DNA from 4 places in the Streptomyces sp. NPDC002669 genome. Region 3 is predicted to be linked to each of the others. Evidence: riboswitches for the same ligand, from Rfam matches in the RefSeq annotation. Region 3 holds a riboswitch; each other region holds the start of a gene.
The links. Region 3 has a riboswitch for cobalamin ahead of ACFYW1_RS02440 (energy-coupling factor ABC transporter permease). Riboswitches for the same ligand answer to the same signal wherever they lie in the genome.
Positions count from the first base shown of each region.

Region 1 (4,203 bases), on a different contig from region 3:
ATGGCGACGACCATCTCGACCGGTGCACTCAGACCGAAGACAGCGGTGGCCATGTCCGCCGTTCTCAATCTCGTCGGCGCGTTCCTGTCGGTGGAGGTCGCCAAGACGATCTCCGGCGGGATCATCAACGAGGACGGGCTGCGCACAGAAGTGATCTTCGCGGCACTCGTCGGCGCCATTCTGTGGAATCTGCTGACCTGGCTGGTCGGACTCCCGTCCAGCTCCTCGCACGCCCTGTTCGGCGGCCTGATCGGCGCGGCCGTCATGTCGGCCGGCTGGTCCTCCGTCAACGGCGGCACCGTGGTCACCAAGGTGCTGCTCCCCGCGGTCGCCGCCCCGATCGTCGCCGGACTGGCCGCGCTGCTGGCCACCAGGCTGACGTACCGGATCGGCGGGAAGATCCGCAACGACGCCCAGGAGAAGGCCACCGCCAAGGGTTACCGCGCCGGTCAGATCGCCTCGGCCGGACTGGTCTCCCTCGCCCACGGCACCAACGACGCGCAGAAGACCATGGGCATCATCACCCTGGCCCTGGTCACCGGCGGCGTCCTGAGCCCCGGTTCCAACCCGCCGGTCTGGGTGATCGTGTCCGCCGGTCTGGCCATCGCCCTCGGCACCTACCTGGGCGGCTGGCGCATCATCCGCACCATGGGCAGCGGTCTCACCGACCTCCGGCCGCCGCAGGGCTTCGCCGCCCAGACCAGCGCGGCCACGGTCATCCTGGCCTCCTCGCACCTCGGTTTCTCCCTCTCCACCACCCAGTCCTGCTCCGGCGCCGTGATGGGCGCGGGCCTCGGCCGGCAGGGCGGTGTGGTCCGCTGGTCCACCGCCACCCGGATGTTCGTCGCCTGGGGTCTGACCCTCCCGGCCGCCGGTCTGGTCGGCGCGGGCGCCGAGCTCCTCACCAAGCAGGGCACCTGGGGTGTCGTCGTCGTCGCGGCGCTGCTGATCGCGGGTTCCGGCTCGATCTGGCTGATCTCGCGCCGCAAGCCGGTCGGCCACGGCGACGTCGCCCCGGCGGACGGCGACGCCGAGCCCGCGGGCGTCATCACCACGGCCATCGCCGCCGTCAGCCCGCCGCCCACCGCGGCCCAGGCACCGGTCCAGAACCTCACGGCCACCATCGCGGCCCCGGCCGCAACCACCACCACCCAGGACCCGGCGCGACCCGCCACCGTCTGAGCGGGCCGTCCAGGCCGGCCGTCTAAGGAATCAGCATGAAAATCGACTGGGCAGCCCTCGGTTCCGTGTTCGGCGTCTCCCTCGTGGTCACCGTCGCCCTGGTGGGCCTCTTCACCCTCGGCATCGTCGGCCTCTCCAAGCAGGCCGAACCGGCGGCGCAGGGCGGCTCCGGCGGCTCGGTACTGCTGGCCCGCGCCGGGGCGTACGCCTGCTTCGCGCTGTGCGCGGCGGCGGTCGCGTACGGGATCTTCCTGATCGTCGCCTGAACACACGCGTCACGCCGGGCACACGCATCGCGCCTGAACACATGCATCACGGCTGAGCGCACACGGCACGGAGGGCCGGACACCCGCGGGGTGTCCGGCCCTTTGCCGTGCGCCCGGGGCGATGTGGGTCTCAGCACACTGCACCGTCGCAGGTCAACGGCAGGTTGACGGGCGTTCGCGGGGCGTGGTGGACTGCCGGAGCCAATCACGGCGACAGCAGAGGAAGCCGGTGCGAATCCGGCGCGGTCCCGCCACTGTCACCGGGGAGCGGTCCCCCAACACCGGAAGTCACGGCACGCGCGAGCGGGCTGGAAGGCCGGGGGCACCGCGGATCCGGGAGCCAGGAGACTCTCGTCGCCGGTCACGTCGAACCAGGGCGCGGACCCTGAGTGAGGACATATCGCCATGCCTGGCTGCCGTGCGTCCGTCGTCGGGGCGCTCTCGCCGAGAGCCGCCCGTACCGGGATCCTCCGAGGCACGACGGCCGGTTGAGCGTGCGAGCCGACCGCGTCTTCGCGTACGGCGCCGCCGCCGGTCTGCTCGGCGACCTGCTGCTCGGTGACCCCCGCAGGGGGCATCCGGTGGCCGGGTTCGGGCGGGCCGCGGCGGGCGTCGAGCGCCGTCTGTGGCACGACCACCGCGGGTGGGGCGCGCTGCACGCCCTCGTCTGTGCCGGAGGCGTCGCGGGCGGTGCCGCGCTGGTGGCCCGCGCCCTGCGCGAGCGCCCCGCCGCCTCCGTCGCGCTGACCGCCGCCACCACCTGGTCCGTCGTCGGCGGCACGTCCCTGGGCCGCGAGGCGCGGGCCATCGGCGACGCCCTGGCGACCGGCGACATCGAGCTGGCCCGCGAACGGCTGCCGCACCTGTGCGGGCGCGACCCGCAGTCCCTCGACGGACCGCAGATCGCCCGCGCCGTGGTGGAGTCCGTGGCCGAGAACACCTCGGACGCCGTGGTCGGCGCTCTGGTGTGGGGTGCCCTGGGCGGGGTGCCCGGACTGGCCGGTTTCCGGGCCGTCAACACCCTGGACGCCATGGTCGGCCACAAGTCGCCCCGGTACCGGCGCTACGGCTGGGCCTCGGCCCGCCTCGACGACCTCGCGGGCTGGCCCGGCGCCCGGCTGACCGCCCTGCTCGCCGTGGCCGCGGGAGGCCGGCCGGGCGCGGCGGTACGGGCCTGGCGGGCCGATGCCAGCCGTCACCCGAGCCCCAACGCGGGCCCGGTGGAGGCCGCGTTCGCGGGCGCGCTCGGCGTACGGCTCGGCGGGACCCTCGCGTACGGCGGCCGGGTCGAGCACCGTCCCGTGCTCAACGGGGAGGCCGGCCGGGCGGTGGAGGCCGCGGACATCGAGCGCGCGGTGCGGCTGTCGCGCCGGGTGGGCGTGCTGGCCCTGGGCGTGTGCGCGGTGGGCCGGTTCGGCGTGTCGCTCGCCGCCCGGCGGATCGCGGGGCGCCGGACGGCCGTGACCGACGGGGCCGGCCCCCGCACCTCCGGACCCCGCACCCCCGGATCTCTCATCCCAGGACGGAGAAACCCATGAGCGGCGGGCTGCTGATCGCCGGAACCACCTCCGACGCCGGCAAGAGCGTCGTCACCGCGGGCATCTGCCGCTGGCTGGTGCGCCGGGGCGTGAAGGTGGCGCCCTTCAAGGCGCAGAACATGTCGCTGAACTCGTTCGTCACCCATGAGGGCGCCGAGATCGGGCGCGCCCAGGCCATGCAGGCCCGGGCCGCCCGGGTGGAGCCGTCCGCGCTGATGAACCCGGTGCTGCTCAAGCCGGGCGGCGACCGCTCCAGCCAGGTCGTCCTGATGGGGAAGCCGGTCGGCGAGATGAGCGCGCGCGGCTACCACGGCGGCCGGCAGGAGGCGCTGTTCTCCACGGTCGTGGACTGCCTGGAGCAGCTGCGGGGCACGTATGACGCGGTGATCTGCGAAGGGGCGGGCAGTCCGGCCGAGATCAATCTGCGGCGCACGGACATCGTGAACATGGGGGTCGCGCGGGCGGCGGGCTTTCCCGTGGTGGTGGTCGGCGACATCGACCGCGGCGGGGTCTTCGCCTCGTTCTTCGGCACGACGGCGCTGCTGGCCCCCGAGGACCAGGCGCTGATCGCGGGCTACCTGGTGAACAAGTTCCGCGGCGACGTGTCGCTGCTGGAGCCGGGCATGGAGATGCTGCGCGGGCTCACCGGGCGGGGGACGTACGGGGTGCTGCCCTTCGCCCACGGCCTCGGCATCGACGAGGAGGACGGGCTGCGGGTCTCGCTGCGCGGCGCGGTGCGCGAGTCGGTCGTCGCCCCGCCGCACGGCGAGGACGTGCTGCGGGTCGCGGTGTGCGCGGTGCCCCTGATGTCGAACTTCACCGACGTGGACGCGCTGGCCGCCGAGCCCGGCGTCGTCGTCCGGTTCGTGGACCGGGCCGAGGAGCTGTCCGACGCCGACCTCGTCGTGGTGCCGGGGACCCGCGGCACCGTGAAGGCGCTGGCCTGGCTGCGCGAGCGGGGTCTCGCCGACGCGCTGGTGCGGCGCGCGGCCGAGGGCCTGCCGGTCCTCGGCATCTGCGGCGGCTTCCAGGTCCTGGGCGAGCACATCGAGGACGAGGTCGAGTCCCGCGCGGGCCGGGTCGAGGGGCTGGGCCTGCTGCCCGTACGCATCCGATTCGACCGCGAGAAGACCCTCGCCCGTCCCGCCGGCGAGGCCCTCGGCGCGCCCGTCGAGGGGTACGAGATCCACCACGGCGTCGCGGACGTGCACGGCGGG
Region 1 is NZ_JBIAQQ010000003.1:56,891-61,093, forward strand. It holds gene ACFYW1_RS05095 (anion permease) at 1-1,182, shown strand, start outside; gene ACFYW1_RS05100 (hypothetical protein) at 1,218-1,448, shown strand; cobalamin riboswitch at 1,667-1,799, shown strand; gene ACFYW1_RS05105 (cobalamin biosynthesis protein) at 1,943-2,986, shown strand; gene ACFYW1_RS05110 (cobyric acid synthase) at 2,983-4,203, shown strand, end outside.
Region 1: it holds a riboswitch for cobalamin, as region 3 does, so the genes downstream of both, ACFYW1_RS05105 (cobalamin biosynthesis protein) here and ACFYW1_RS02440 (energy-coupling factor ABC transporter permease) in region 3, are expected to answer to the same signal.

Region 2 (4,203 bases), on a different contig from region 3:
CGCCACGATGCCGTACATCGCGCTCCAGCTCGTCGGCATCCAGGCGGTGCTGGACGTGATGGGCGTCGGCGGTGGCGAGAACACCCACTGGTTCATCAAGGACCTGCCGCTGCTGATCGCGTTCGCGGTGCTCGCCGCGTACACCTACTCGTCCGGACTGCGGGCCCCCGCGCTGATCGCGTTCGTCAAGGACGGGCTGATCTACCTGGTCATCGCGGTGGCGATCATCTACATCCCGATCAAGCTGGGCGGCTTCGACGACATCTTCGCCAAGGCGGGCGAGGCGTTCTCGCAGACCAACCCGGCCACCGGCAAACCGCGCGGCGCGCTCGCACCGGGCGAGGCGGGCCACTGGGGATACGCCACCCTGGCACTGGGCTCGGCACTGGCACTCTTCATGTACCCGCACTCGATCACGGCGACGCTCTCCAGCCGCAGCCGGAACGTGATCCGGCGCAACACCACGATCCTGCCGCTGTACTCGCTGATGCTGGGCCTGCTGGCGTTGCTCGGCTTCATGGCGATCGCCGCCGGGATCAAGGTGGACAACGGGCAGCTGGCCATTCCGCAGCTGTTCGAGAACATGTTCCCGGACTGGTTCGCGGGCGTCGCGTTCGCCGCCATCGGCATCGGTGCCCTGGTGCCCGCCGCGATCATGTCGATCGCCGCGGCCAACCTCTTCACCCGCAACATCTACAAGGACTTCCTGAAGCCGGACGCGACCCCGGAGCAGGAGACCAAGGTCTCCAAGCTGGTCTCGCTGCTGGTCAAGGTCGGGGCGCTCGCCTTCGTCCTCACGATGGACAAGACGGTCGCGATCAACTTCCAGCTGCTCGGCGGGATCTGGATCCTCCAGACGATGCCGGCCCTGGTCGGCGGCCTGTTCACCCGCTGGTTCCACCGCTGGGCGCTGCTCGCGGGCTGGGCCGTCGGCATGGTGTACGGGACGGTGGCCGCGTACGGCGTCGCCTCGCCGACACAGAAGCACTTCGGCGGCTCGTCCGCGGAGATCCCCGGCATCGGCGAGATCGGCTACATCGGTCTCACCGCGTTCGTGCTGAACGTGGTGGTCGTGGTGGTGCTCACCTTCGTCCTGAACGCCCTGAAGGCGCCCGCCGGGATCGACGAGACCTCGCCGTCCGACTACACGGCCGACGCGGGCGACCCGGGTGTCGCCACCGAGCTCCCGCCCGCCACGGCGGGTGCGCCCGGCGGCCACTGACGCCCGACCCGCACGAAAGGAACGGGCCGCCGGTCGTTCCCGGAAGGCCCGCAGGGCCCTTCCCGTCGGTCCGGATCGAACCGACCGACACAACATGTGGGGGCCGCCTCATCGGGCGGCCCCCACATGTATGCTCATCCTCGCTGTCGCCGCAGGGGAATCCGGTGCGAATCCGGAACTGTCCCGCAACGGTGTACTCAGTGCGCATTCGCGCACCCCGAACAAGTCCGAGGACCTGCCGGCAGCGCGTCCGGTTCGACCGATCCGGGCGCCAGACGTCCGGGCCTCGCGGTTGGGCCGGCGGACGCCGTGCGCGGTGCTGTCCCGTTCCCGGGCGCGCCCGCCCGGCCGCCCGTTCCCCCGCCGGCCCCGAGCCGAGCGAGGGAGAGCCCCCACGTGACCATCGCACCAGCCGATCCGGCATCGGTCGCCACGTCCACGGCCGCCGTTTCCGAGGCAGCCGCACCCGACGGACCGGGGGCCGCGCTGCTGCGGACCCTGACCGACCTCACCGCCGATCTGCCCGACACCGACCCCGGTCGCGTCGCCGCCGCCGCGCTGCGCGGCCGCAGCGCACGGGCGGACGAGGCCGAGCTGTGTTCGCTGGCCACCGAGGCCGCCGCCGGGCTGATCTCCGAGGACCCCGCCTACTCCCGGCTCGCCGCCCGGCTCCTGACCCGCGCCATCGCGGACGAGGCCGCCGGACAGGGCGCCGTCTCCTTCTCCGCCTCGGTCGCCGTCGGACACCGCGAGGGCCTGATCGCGGACCGCACGGCCGACTTCGTCGCCCGCAACGCGGACGCCCTCGACGCGCTGGTGGAGCGGGCGCTCGCCGACGGCGCCGACGACCGCTTCGGCTACTTCGGGCTGCGGACCCTGCACAGCCGCTACCTGCTGCGCCACCCGCACACCCGCCAGGTCGTCGAGACGCCGCAGCACTTCATGCTCCGGGTCGCGTCCGGGCTCGCCGAGGACGACTCCCCGCGCGCCGTGGACGAGGTCGCGGCGCTGTACGAGCTGATGAGCCGGCTCGACTACCTGCCCTCCTCGCCGACCCTCTTCAACTCCGGCACCCGGCACCCGCAGATGTCCTCCTGCTACCTGCTGGACTCCCCGCTCGACGAGCTGGACTCGATCTACGACCGCTACCACCAGGTGGCCCGGCTCTCCAAGCACGCCGGCGGCATCGGTCTGCCGTACTCCCGCATCCGTTCCCGGGGTTCGCTGATCCGCGGCACCAACGGGCACTCCAACGGCATCGTGCCGTTCCTGAAGACGCTCGACGCCTCGGTCGCCGCGGTCAACCAGGGCGGCCGGCGCAAGGGTGCCGCCGCGGTCTACCTGGAGACCTGGCACGCGGACATCGAGGAGTTCCTGGAGCTGCGGGACAACACGGGCGAGGACCAGCGGCGCACGCACAACCTCAACCTGGCGCACTGGATCCCGGACGAGTTCATGCGCCGGGTCGAGGCGGACGGCCGCTGGTCGCTGTTCTCGCCCGCCGACGTGCCCGAGCTGGTGGACCTGTGGGGCGAGGAGTTCGACGCCGCGTACCGGGCCGCCGAGGCGAAGGGGCTGGCCCGCAAGTCGATGCCCGCCCGTGAGCTGTACGGCCGGATGATGCGTACCCTCGCCCAGACCGGTCAGGGCTGGATGACGTTCAAGGACGCCGCCAACCGGACCGCCAACCAGACCGCCGAGCCGGGCCGCGTCGTCCACTCCTCGAACCTGTGCACGGAGATCCTGGAGGTCACCGACGACGGCGAGACGGCCGTCTGCAACCTGGGCTCGGTCAACCTCGGCGCGTTCGTCGTCGACGGTGCCATCGACTGGGAGCGGCTGGACGCCACCGTCCGCACCGCGGTGACCTTCCTGGACCGGGTCGTCGACATCAACTTCTACCCGACCGAGCAGGCCGCCCGCTCCAACGCCCGGTGGCGCCCGGTGGGCCTGGGAGCCATGGGTCTCCAGGACGTCTTCTTCCGGCTGCGGCTGCCGTTCGACTCCGCCGGGGCCCGCGCGCTCTCCACGAAGATCTCCGAGCGGATCATGCTCGCCGCGTACGAGGCGTCCTGCGACCTGGCCGAGCGGTCCGGCCCGCTGCCCGCCTGGGAGCAGACGCGCGCCGCGCGCGGGGTGCTGCACCCCGACCACTACGGCGTCGAGCCGAACTGGCCGGAGCGCTGGGACGCGCTGCGCGCCCGCGTCGCACGGACCGGGATGCGCAACTCGCTGCTGCTGGCCATCGCGCCGACGGCGACGATCGCCTCGATCGCGGGCGTGTACGAGTGCATCGAGCCGCAGGTCTCCAACCTCTTCAAGCGCGAGACGCTCAGCGGGGAGTTCCTCCAGGTCAACGCGTACCTGGTGGAGGACCTGAAGCGGCTGGGGGTGTGGGACGCGCGCACCCGGGAGGCGCTGCGCGAGGCGAGCGGCTCCGTGCAGGGCTTCGCCTGGATCCCCGAGGACGTGCGGGCGCTGTACCGCACGGCGTGGGAGATCCCGCAGCGCGGTCTGATCGACATGGCGGCGGCCCGTACCCCGTTCCTCGACCAGAGCCAGTCGCTGAACCTCTTCATGGAGACGCCGACGATCGGCAAGCTCTCCTCGATGTACGCGTACGCCTGGAAGCAGGGGCTGAAGACCACGTACTACCTGCGTTCGCGCCCGGCGACCCGGATCGCCCGGGCCGCGTCCGGCCAGGCGTCGGCCGCCGCCCCCGTCCCCGTACAGCAGGCTTCGGCGCCCGACGCGGACGCCATCGCCTGCTCCCTGGAAAACCCCGAGTCCTGCGAGGCCTGCCAGTAATGACCGCCAGCGAAGCGAAGAACCTGCTCGACCCGGGCTTCGAACTGACCCTGCGTCCCATGCGCTACCCGGACTTCTACGAGCGCTACCGGGACGCGATCAAGAACACCTGGACGGTGGAGGAGGTCGATCTGCACTCCGACGTGGCCGACCTCGCCAAGCTGTCGCCGGGC
Region 2 is NZ_JBIAQQ010000006.1:67,000-71,202, reverse strand. It holds gene mctP (monocarboxylate uptake permease MctP) at 1-1,222, shown strand, start outside; cobalamin riboswitch at 1,350-1,480, shown strand; gene ACFYW1_RS11355 (ribonucleoside-diphosphate reductase subunit alpha) at 1,619-4,030, shown strand; gene ACFYW1_RS11350 (ribonucleotide-diphosphate reductase subunit beta) at 4,030-4,203, shown strand, end outside.
Region 2: it holds a riboswitch for cobalamin, as region 3 does, so the genes downstream of both, ACFYW1_RS11355 (ribonucleoside-diphosphate reductase subunit alpha) here and ACFYW1_RS02440 (energy-coupling factor ABC transporter permease) in region 3, are expected to answer to the same signal.

Region 3 (4,203 bases):
TCGGGGTCCTGCACCACCAGTTGCACGGTCGTGCGCAGCCGGGTCAGCCCCTTGCGGTCGTACGCGACAGGGTTCCCCTCGACGGTCAGTTGCCCGGTACGCGGCCGCAGCCCGCCGCTGAGCAGCCGCATCAGTGTGGTCTTGCCGCTGCCGTTGCGGCCCAGCAGCGCGAGCGCGCGCCCCTCGCGCACCTCGAAGTCGAGGCCGTCGAGCACGGTCGGCCCGTCCTCGTACGAGAAGGACGCGCCCCGCAGGGCGACCAGGGCGGCGGGCTCGCTCATGACAGCGGCCTTTCCAGTACGAGGGTGATGACGGTCAGTGCCGCGAGCAGCGCGAGGCTCGCCGCGGTGAAGGGGACGGAGACCCGGGCCTCGGGCACCAGGACGCGCAGGGTGCCGTCGTAGCCCCGGCCGGCGAGCCCGGCCTGGAGCCGCGCCGCCCGGTCGAAGGCCCGGACGAACGCGGTGGCGCCGAGCCCGCCGAGGGAACGCCAGGCGGCGGCCCGCGTGGTGTGCCCGAGCCGGGCCGCCTGCGCCTGACGGATCAGGCGCATGGAGTCGAGCAGCAGGAAACTCATGCGGTACGTCACCAGGGCGACGTCCACGACCGGAGCGGGCACCCCGGCCCGCACCAGGCGCGGCAGCAGGTCGGACATCGGTGTGGTGAAGGCGAACAGCAGCACCCCGAGGGAGGCGGCCGAGGTGCGCAGCAGGAGTTCTCCCGCCCGGACCGGCCCGTCGTCGGCGAGGGCCACGAACCCGTCGGGGCCGCCGACCTGCACCAGCAGGGTGGCCGCCCCGGTCACGCAGAACCCCAACGGCACCCGGTACGCCCGCCACAGCCGCCGGCCCGGCACGCCCGCCGGGCCGGTCAGCAGCACGAGCGCCGTCACCAGGACGAGCGCCGCGCCGGGCCAGGGCGGCAGCGAGATCGCGAGCACGGTGAGCCCGAGTCCGAGCACGGCCTTGTCCACGGGGTGACGGCGGCGCCAGCGGTTGCTGTGCGCCGCCTCGTCGATCGGCAGCATGCGGCGGGCTCAGGCTTCCCCGGCGGGGGAGCCGTCGGCGCCGAGGGACGTGCCATCGGTGTCCCGCCGTGCCCGCTCCTGCGCCTGCGCGAGTTCCGCGCCCTGGCGGCGGCCCCGGCGCAGCCCGAAGTAGTAGGCGAGGACGCCCGCGCCGAGCGCGGCCTGGAGGGCGAAGAGCGCCGACTCGATCTCGCCGGAGGGCGGTTCGTACAGGGGCGAGAACCAGGGCTCGTAGTCCGGTTCGATCTCGGTGATCGCCGTTTCCGCCTCGGCGTCGGCGCCCGCGAACGGCTCCTCCTTGTGGTCGCCGAGGCCGAGCGCCAGCGGCAGGACCGCGAGCGCGGCCACGACGAGCAGCAACAGGGCGTTGATCTTCGCGTTACGGCTCATCGGGCCACTCCCCCGGGCGCGCCGTCCGGGGTCGCCCGGCGGGTCAGGAACACACCCAGCCGGGTCAGTTCCCCCTTGCTGGACTGCACCAGCAGCCGCATCACGACCACCGTCAGCAGGCCCTCGCTCACCGCGAGCGGGATCTGGGTGACGGCGAAGATGGAGCCGAACTTGCCGAGCGCGCCCAGGAATCCGCTGCTGGGGTCGGGGAAGGCCAGCGCCAGCTGCACACTGGTGACGCAGTAGGTGGAGAGGTCGGCGACGAACGCGGCGAAGAACACCGCCACCATCAGCGGCACCTCGAACCGCCGCAGCAGCCGGTACAGCGCGTATCCGGCCCAGGGGCCGACGATCGCCATCGAGAAGACGTTGGCGCCGAGCGTGGTCAGGCCGCCGTGGGCCAGCAGCAGCGCCTGGAAGAGCAGGGTGATGGTGCCGAGCACCGCCATGATCGGCGGCCGGAAGAGGATGGCGCCCAGCCCGGTACCGGTGGGATGCGAGCAGCTCCCGGTCACCGAAGGGAGTTTCAGGGCCGACAGGACGAAGGTGAAGGCACCGGACGCGCCGAGGAGCAGGGTGCTCTCCGGGTGTTCCTTGACCTCACGGGTGAGTGACCGTACTCCGTGTACGACGAACGGCGCGGACGCGACGCCCCAGGCGATCGCGTGCGCCGGAGGCAGAAAGCCCTCGGCTATGTGCATGGCTCAGTAGACCCTCTCCAGCACCTCGTGGATGGTTGACGCGCCTTGGCCGGTCTCCTGGCTGACGGGTACCACCGCCCGTGCTCCGCCTTCCCGGGTCCGAGGACCCAGTGGCTGCCCGCAGGGGGCTGGAGCCGGACTTCCCGATCACAGTGGCGAGGGCCGCACCGGTATCGCACCGGATTTCCCGTTCACCAAGGCGTGGTGACAGTAATGCCTGGCCCGGGGTGGTGACAACCACGCCGGGAGGGGGCGGGGAGCGCCGCGCGCACGCCTGCGCGCCCGCGCGTACCGGGCGCGATGCCGGGTGCACCACGCCCGTTTCCGCACGCCCGCGCACCTGCGCGCAGGGGCCGGGGCGCTGTGTCGGTCACCTGCGCGGATGGCGACAGCCATCGGTAGGTGGCGGTGGCCGAGGAGCCGCGTCCGGTGGCGCTGCCGCACGGCACTCCTGGCGGCGCGGGCCGGGGCCGTTCGCCCCTGTGCGAGACTCGATGCCGCACCACGGGCGGGCGGGTCGCCGCCACCGATGAAGGGAACGTCTCCGGATGCGCATCGGGATCGTCGGCACCGACAGCAGCCACGTCGACCAGATCGTCCGCCACCTCAACGTCGACGGAGCGGCCGGTGACGCGCGCGTCGTGGCGCTCAGCGGCGGGCCCGGTCCGCGCAACGACGCCCTGGCGGCCACCGGCGGGATCACGAGCATCGTCGACGAGCCCACCGGGCTGCTCGGACTGGTCGACGCCGTCGTCGTCGCGGACCGGTACGGCACGCGCCACCGCGACCTCGCGGTCCCCTTCCTGGCCGAGGGCCTCGCGGTGTTCGTCGACAAGCCGCTCGCCCGCACCACCGAGGACGCCCGGGCCATGGTCGACACCGCGCTCGCCCACGGCGCGCCGCTCACCTCGTCCTCGGCGCTCCGCTGGATCCCGGACACCGAGGAACTCGCGGCCCGGTCGGCGGCGAACGGTGCACCGCATCTGGTCGTCGTGTCCGGGCCCGCCGACCCCGACAGCGAGTACGACGGAATCTTCTTCTACGGGATCCACGCGGTGGACATCGCCCTCCGGCTCGCACCCGGAGCGATCTCGGGCATCCGCACGGACCTCACCGACACCACCGTCACCGCGTCGTTCACCGCGGGCGGCACCCGGGTCGTGGTGAACCTCGTCCGGCCGGGCGGCACGGAGCAGATCCCGTTCCACGCGATGGCCCTCACCCGTGAGGCCATGGCCCAGCGGACGCTCGTCCCCGGCGCGGACTACTGCGTACCGGGCCTCGAAGCGTTCCTGGAGATGGCCCGTACGGGCAGGCAGCCCCTCGGGCACGAGGACCTGTTGCGTCCGGTCGAGGTCCTGGAGGCCGTCGCCGAGGCCCTGGACGAGGCGACCGCCGGTCCCCGGACGGGGTGAACCGGGGCGGCCCCGGTCCTGCCGCGACCGCGCCGACGAGGGCGCCCCGCGGATCGGACGGAGGTTGCGGCGGAGTGACGGGAGAGGGGCCGAAAGGTGTCTCCCGGAGGACGGTTGGCCTGGTGGGGGCTCTTCAGAGGGCGCTTCCCGGCGGGAAGTCAACACACTTTCAGGCAACATGTCTAGACCAGAGAAGGCTACCTTCCGCGCCCGGGCGCTCGCCCCGAGTGACGGTCGTGTGACCTGGGGCACAACGTTATTGACAGTCGTCGTGCGGGTGCCGAAAGCTCGTGCATCATTGGTCTGGACCACGAGGGGTGGGCGGGGTTCATGTTCGATCCGTCATGCGCTTCCGGCGCCGAAGCGTCGCTCATTCGAAGTGAACACGACTTCAGAGCATGGGAGTTGACGGTCCGTCGGCTCTTTGCCGGAGTGTTCGCTCCGGTGCGTCGACGTGCGGACCTGGAGGGCTGATGGACCGACAGCAGCCCGACGTACGGCTGGCGCTGTGCGATCTGTGGCAGGCGTTCGGTGCAGTCGCGCTGTTGACCCGGTACGGCCCCGACGCCCCCTGGCCCCACCGTTCCTGGGCCCGCGAGGCGCACGGGGCGCTGACGCCGCGCCTGAGGTCCGTGGTCGCCCTGGCCCGGCGGCGGGGGCGCGTCCCCTC
Region 3 is NZ_JBIAQQ010000001.1:552,058-556,260, reverse strand. It holds gene ACFYW1_RS02455 (energy-coupling factor ABC transporter ATP-binding protein) at 1-281, opposite strand, end outside; gene cbiQ (cobalt ECF transporter T component CbiQ) at 278-1,027, opposite strand; gene ACFYW1_RS02445 (energy-coupling factor ABC transporter substrate-binding protein) at 1,037-1,417, opposite strand; gene ACFYW1_RS02440 (energy-coupling factor ABC transporter permease) at 1,414-2,118, opposite strand; cobalamin riboswitch at 2,148-2,332, opposite strand; gene ACFYW1_RS02435 (Gfo/Idh/MocA family protein) at 2,667-3,533, shown strand; gene ACFYW1_RS02430 (ArsR/SmtB family transcription factor) at 4,007-4,203, shown strand, end outside.

Region 4 (4,203 bases), on a different contig from region 3:
GCGGTCACCGGCAGCAGCCTGCGGTGGGACGCGCCCACGACCAGCCGGGCGGCGTGCGGAACCATCAGACCGACGAAGCCGATCGCCCCGCTGTAGGCGACCAGCACGCCGACGATCAGCGACACCAGCACGAAGGCCCAGCCCCGGAAGCGCCCGGGGTCCAGCCCGAGACTGCGGGCCCCCTCCTCGCCGGTCAGCAGCAGGTCCAGCGGGCGGGCCAGACAGATCAGGAGCACGGCCCCGGCGCCCAGGACCACGGCGGGCAGCACCAGTTGGTCCCAGCGGGCACCCCCCAGACCGCCCAGGGTCCAGAACAGGATCGCCCGCACGTGCTCGGCCCGGGAGGACAGCACCAGGATCAGACTGGTGAACGCGGACAGCACGTACTGGATCGCCACCCCGGACAGGACCAGCCGGCCCGTCGTCATGGTGCCGCCGCGCCGGGCCATCGCGTAGACCGCGACCAGCGCGGCCATGGACCCGGCGAACGCCGCGACGGGCAGCGCCACATCGGTGGCCACCCCGGCGCCGACCCCCAGCACGACGACCGAGGCGGCGCCCGCCGACGCCCCGGACGAGGCGCCCAGCAGGAACGGATCGGCCAACGGGTTGCGTACCAGCGCCTGGAGCACCGCGCCCGACAGGGCCAGCCCGGCGCCGACCACCGCCCCGAGCAGCACCCTGGGCAGCCGCACCTCCCACACGATCGTCGGATACGCACCGGTGCGTTCACCGCCCAGGAGCGCACCCAGCACCTCGCCCGGCGGAATCCGTACCGGACCGAGCGCCAGACCGGCCACCGCCGCCGCGAGCAGCAGCACCGTGAGCACGCCGATCACGACGGGGGCCGAGCGCAGGGCGGACTTCGGGCCGGGGCGGGCGGACCCCGCGCTCACGGGGTGCCGGGGTGGAGCTGCCCGGCCAGGTCCTGTACGGCGTCGGCGACCCGGACCCCGAGCACGGCCGAGGACAGCGGGAGCACCGCGAACCTCTCGTTCCTGATCGCCGGCACGTCCGCGAGTGCCGGATCGTTCAGCAGCCGCTTCTTCTTGGCCGCGACCGTGGTGCCTCCGTAGTCGTAGATCACGACCACCTCGGGCCTGCGCTTGATGACCTCTTCCCAGGACACGTCGCCGAAGGTGGCGTCGAGGTCCGCGAAGACGTTCCTGCCACCGGCGAGCTCGACGATCTCGTTGCCGATGCCCTTGCCGCCCGCCGTGAACGCGGAGCTGTCGCCGGAGTCGTACACGAACACCGAGCGGGGCGAGGAGCCCTTGAGGCCCGCCCCGACCGCCGCGACCTTCCGCTGTTCCCGGGCGATCAGCCTGCTGCCGCGCTCCGGTACGCCGAAGGTCCTGGCGACCTGGGTGATCTCGGTGGCCAGCTGATCGAGGCCGACCCCGCCCTCGGTGCAGTTCTCGATGTTCAGCCGGGTGTCGATGCCGTTCTTCCGGAGCTCCGCCCGGTCCTGGCCCCTGGCCCCGTCGAAGGCGCTGTCGTACCCGCCGTAGACGAAGTCGGGGTTGGCGCCGAGCAGCACCTCCTTGGAGGGGTACTCCTTCGCGAGCACCTTGGTCCGGTCGTACGCGGAGCGGTACTCCGGCAGGACGCTGTCGTCCAGGTAGGCCGTCCCGACCAGCCGGTCCCGGAGTCCGAGGGCCAGCATGATCTCGGTGACGTGCTGGTTCATGGTGACGACCCGTTCCGGCGGGGCGTCGAAGGTCGTTTTCACACCGCAGTTGGTGACCGTGTAGGGGAAGCCCTCGGCGGCCGGCGCGGCCCCCGCCCCGTCCTTGCCGCCGGTGTCGGAGCCGCAGCCGGTGAGCGGCAGCAGGAGCAGCGGTATGAGTACGAGCGGTACACGGCGGATCCGTGGCATGGCCGGCCCTTTCCGGGGGATGTCCTCGTCCCCTGGGTCGTCTGGGAAGGCGGCGCGGCCAGTATCTGGCTTCCGGGCCGTCGCAGCCCGGTCACAGTGGCGGGACCGTACCGGATTCACACCGGTTTCCTGACGCGCGTCGCCCTGATTCTCGGGGCCATTCTGGCAGACCGCGTATTCCGGCAGGTCATGGCCCCGGTACCGGCGGCCGATGGCCGGTGTTCACCACTTCCGGCCCCAACCGCTGCCGCTCCGCGCTCCCGCACGGTCGCCCCGCGCCGGAGCGCGGCAAGGAACGAACGTTCACGGAGTGAACTCCATGACGCGTACGGGTGATTGTTCTCGACGGTGGTGCGGCGTCACCCGGAAGTGGGGCTATCTCTGCTGGTTGTGATCGAGAACCTGCTGCGTGCCGCCACGGTGGCCGCTCTCACCGCCCTGTCCCTCACCCCGGCGGCCCCGGCACTCGCGGACGAGGGCCCCCTCGTGCCGCAGGTGAGCCCGTGCGCCGCCGTCGTGGTGCCCGTCGGCCAGATCTGCGTGCCGTCGCCCAAGCAGTGCATCAAGGCGCCGTGCCCCCAGTACGACCTGCTCCACATCCTCCCGTACTACCCGCTGACCCCGTACGAGGAGGTCATGGCCGCACAGGGCCCGAACCCAGCCCCCTGACACAACTCCGGTGCCCTGCCGCGCGGTCCGGCCACGTCCGTGACCGCACGGCGGGGCACCGGCACGGGCACCACCGCGCCGCTCACTCCACGGCACATCTCCCACGGCACGCACTCCGCACCGTCCACACCACAGGAAACCGCCCGCACCACCGACAACACCCGGTCCGTACACCGGATCCCCGCGCCCACATCCTGAGCAGTCCCGCCGTGTTCGGGGCGTTGTCAGTGGGCGCAGGTATGTTCGGTTCGTGTCCAGCCGGTGTGGCGAGGACGTCCCCTTTTTGTTGCATAGGAGTGGTGCGTTGTCGGATTGGGAGAGGTCGAGCACGGCACGGGTGACGGCACCCGCACGGCCGCGGAAGCTCGCCAAAGTACCGTTCGTCGAACTGGCCGACGGGCGCCTGCAAGGAGTGGTGTCCAGCGGCTCGGACATCGGACGGGTCTACGTCTCGTCGGTCGCGGTCGGCACCTACGCCTTCGCCTGCAGCACCAACAACAACCGGCCCTGCGGCGGCGCGCGGGGATCGTTCTGCAAACACATCCAGGCCCTCATCGGCGAGGCGGTGCTGCAGTACGGAGCCGAGCGCGTCGCCCGCTACCTGAAGGTCGACATCGCGGAGGGCGCGTCGAGCGCACCGGTCATCACCGCCCAGATGACCGGCACCCGCCCGCCGCAGGGGGACACCGCGGCCGCCGCGCCCGTCTTCAGCCGGTTCCTGCGCCACCTCGCCTACCTGGAACTCGCCCCGACCACCGCCCCGTTGCCGGAGATGCAGTGGTTCCCGCCGACCAGGGCGGTGGCGTGATGCGCACCGACCTGCTCCACGAACCCGTCGCCGGACTCGACGAGGCACTGTCGGCCGTCGACGCCTTCGACCGGGCGCTGGTGGCCGGACTGCTCCGCCCCCGGCCCGACCGGGCCGCGGACCTGGCCGAGTTCGCCGAGGCCCTCGCGGGCACGCCCCTGGCGGACCGGGTCGCCGAGGCCGCGGAGAAGGCGGCGGGCGGAGCCGCGGACGAGGACCACTTCGTCGCCCTCGCCGCCGCCCGCACCGCACTGCTCGGCTCCGTCCACGACGCGCTGACGGCTCGCATACGGGAAGCGGTCGGCCGCCCCGACGGCGAGTCGGCCACCGCCGAACCCGGCGAGCAGCAAGCGGCGAACCTCCTGGCCGCCGCCCGCTCCTGGCTGTCCGACCTGGCCCGCTCCGGCTGGCAGGGCATCGACCACGACGTGGTCTCCGGAGCGGCGCAGGTCGTCTCCGCGATGCTCCCGGACCCGGCGCTGCGCCGACTGGCGACGCTCCTCGACGGCTTCGCCGCCGAACTCGCCGCGTCCTGTCCCGGCGCCTCGATGGAACGCGTACCGGCACGCCGCTGGGCCGACCTCTGGTCACGCGCGATGCTGCTGACCCTGCCCGGCGCCGCCCACGTCCCCCCGACCGGCACGGCCACCGGCCGTCTCCTGCCCCTCGGTATCGACGTGCACGAACACGCGACCGCCGTACAGGCCCAGGTCCACGCGGTGTTCGAGCCCGCGGACGGCTCCGCGCCCCGCCTGGTGCGCGCCGGTGTGTCGGCGCCCAAGCCCGACACGGTCGTCGGCGCCGGCCTCTGGCAACTGCTGCGCCCGCACATGTCGCTCCTGGCCGC
Region 4 is NZ_JBIAQQ010000014.1:123,793-127,995, reverse strand. It holds gene ACFYW1_RS21730 (FecCD family ABC transporter permease) at 1-896, opposite strand, end outside; gene ACFYW1_RS21725 (ABC transporter substrate-binding protein) at 893-1,879, opposite strand; cobalamin riboswitch at 1,918-2,069, opposite strand; gene ACFYW1_RS21720 (hypothetical protein) at 2,270-2,548, shown strand; gene ACFYW1_RS21715 (hypothetical protein) at 2,853-3,356, shown strand; gene ACFYW1_RS21710 (hypothetical protein) at 3,326-4,203, shown strand, end outside.
Region 4: it holds a riboswitch for cobalamin, as region 3 does, so the genes downstream of both, ACFYW1_RS21725 (ABC transporter substrate-binding protein) here and ACFYW1_RS02440 (energy-coupling factor ABC transporter permease) in region 3, are expected to answer to the same signal.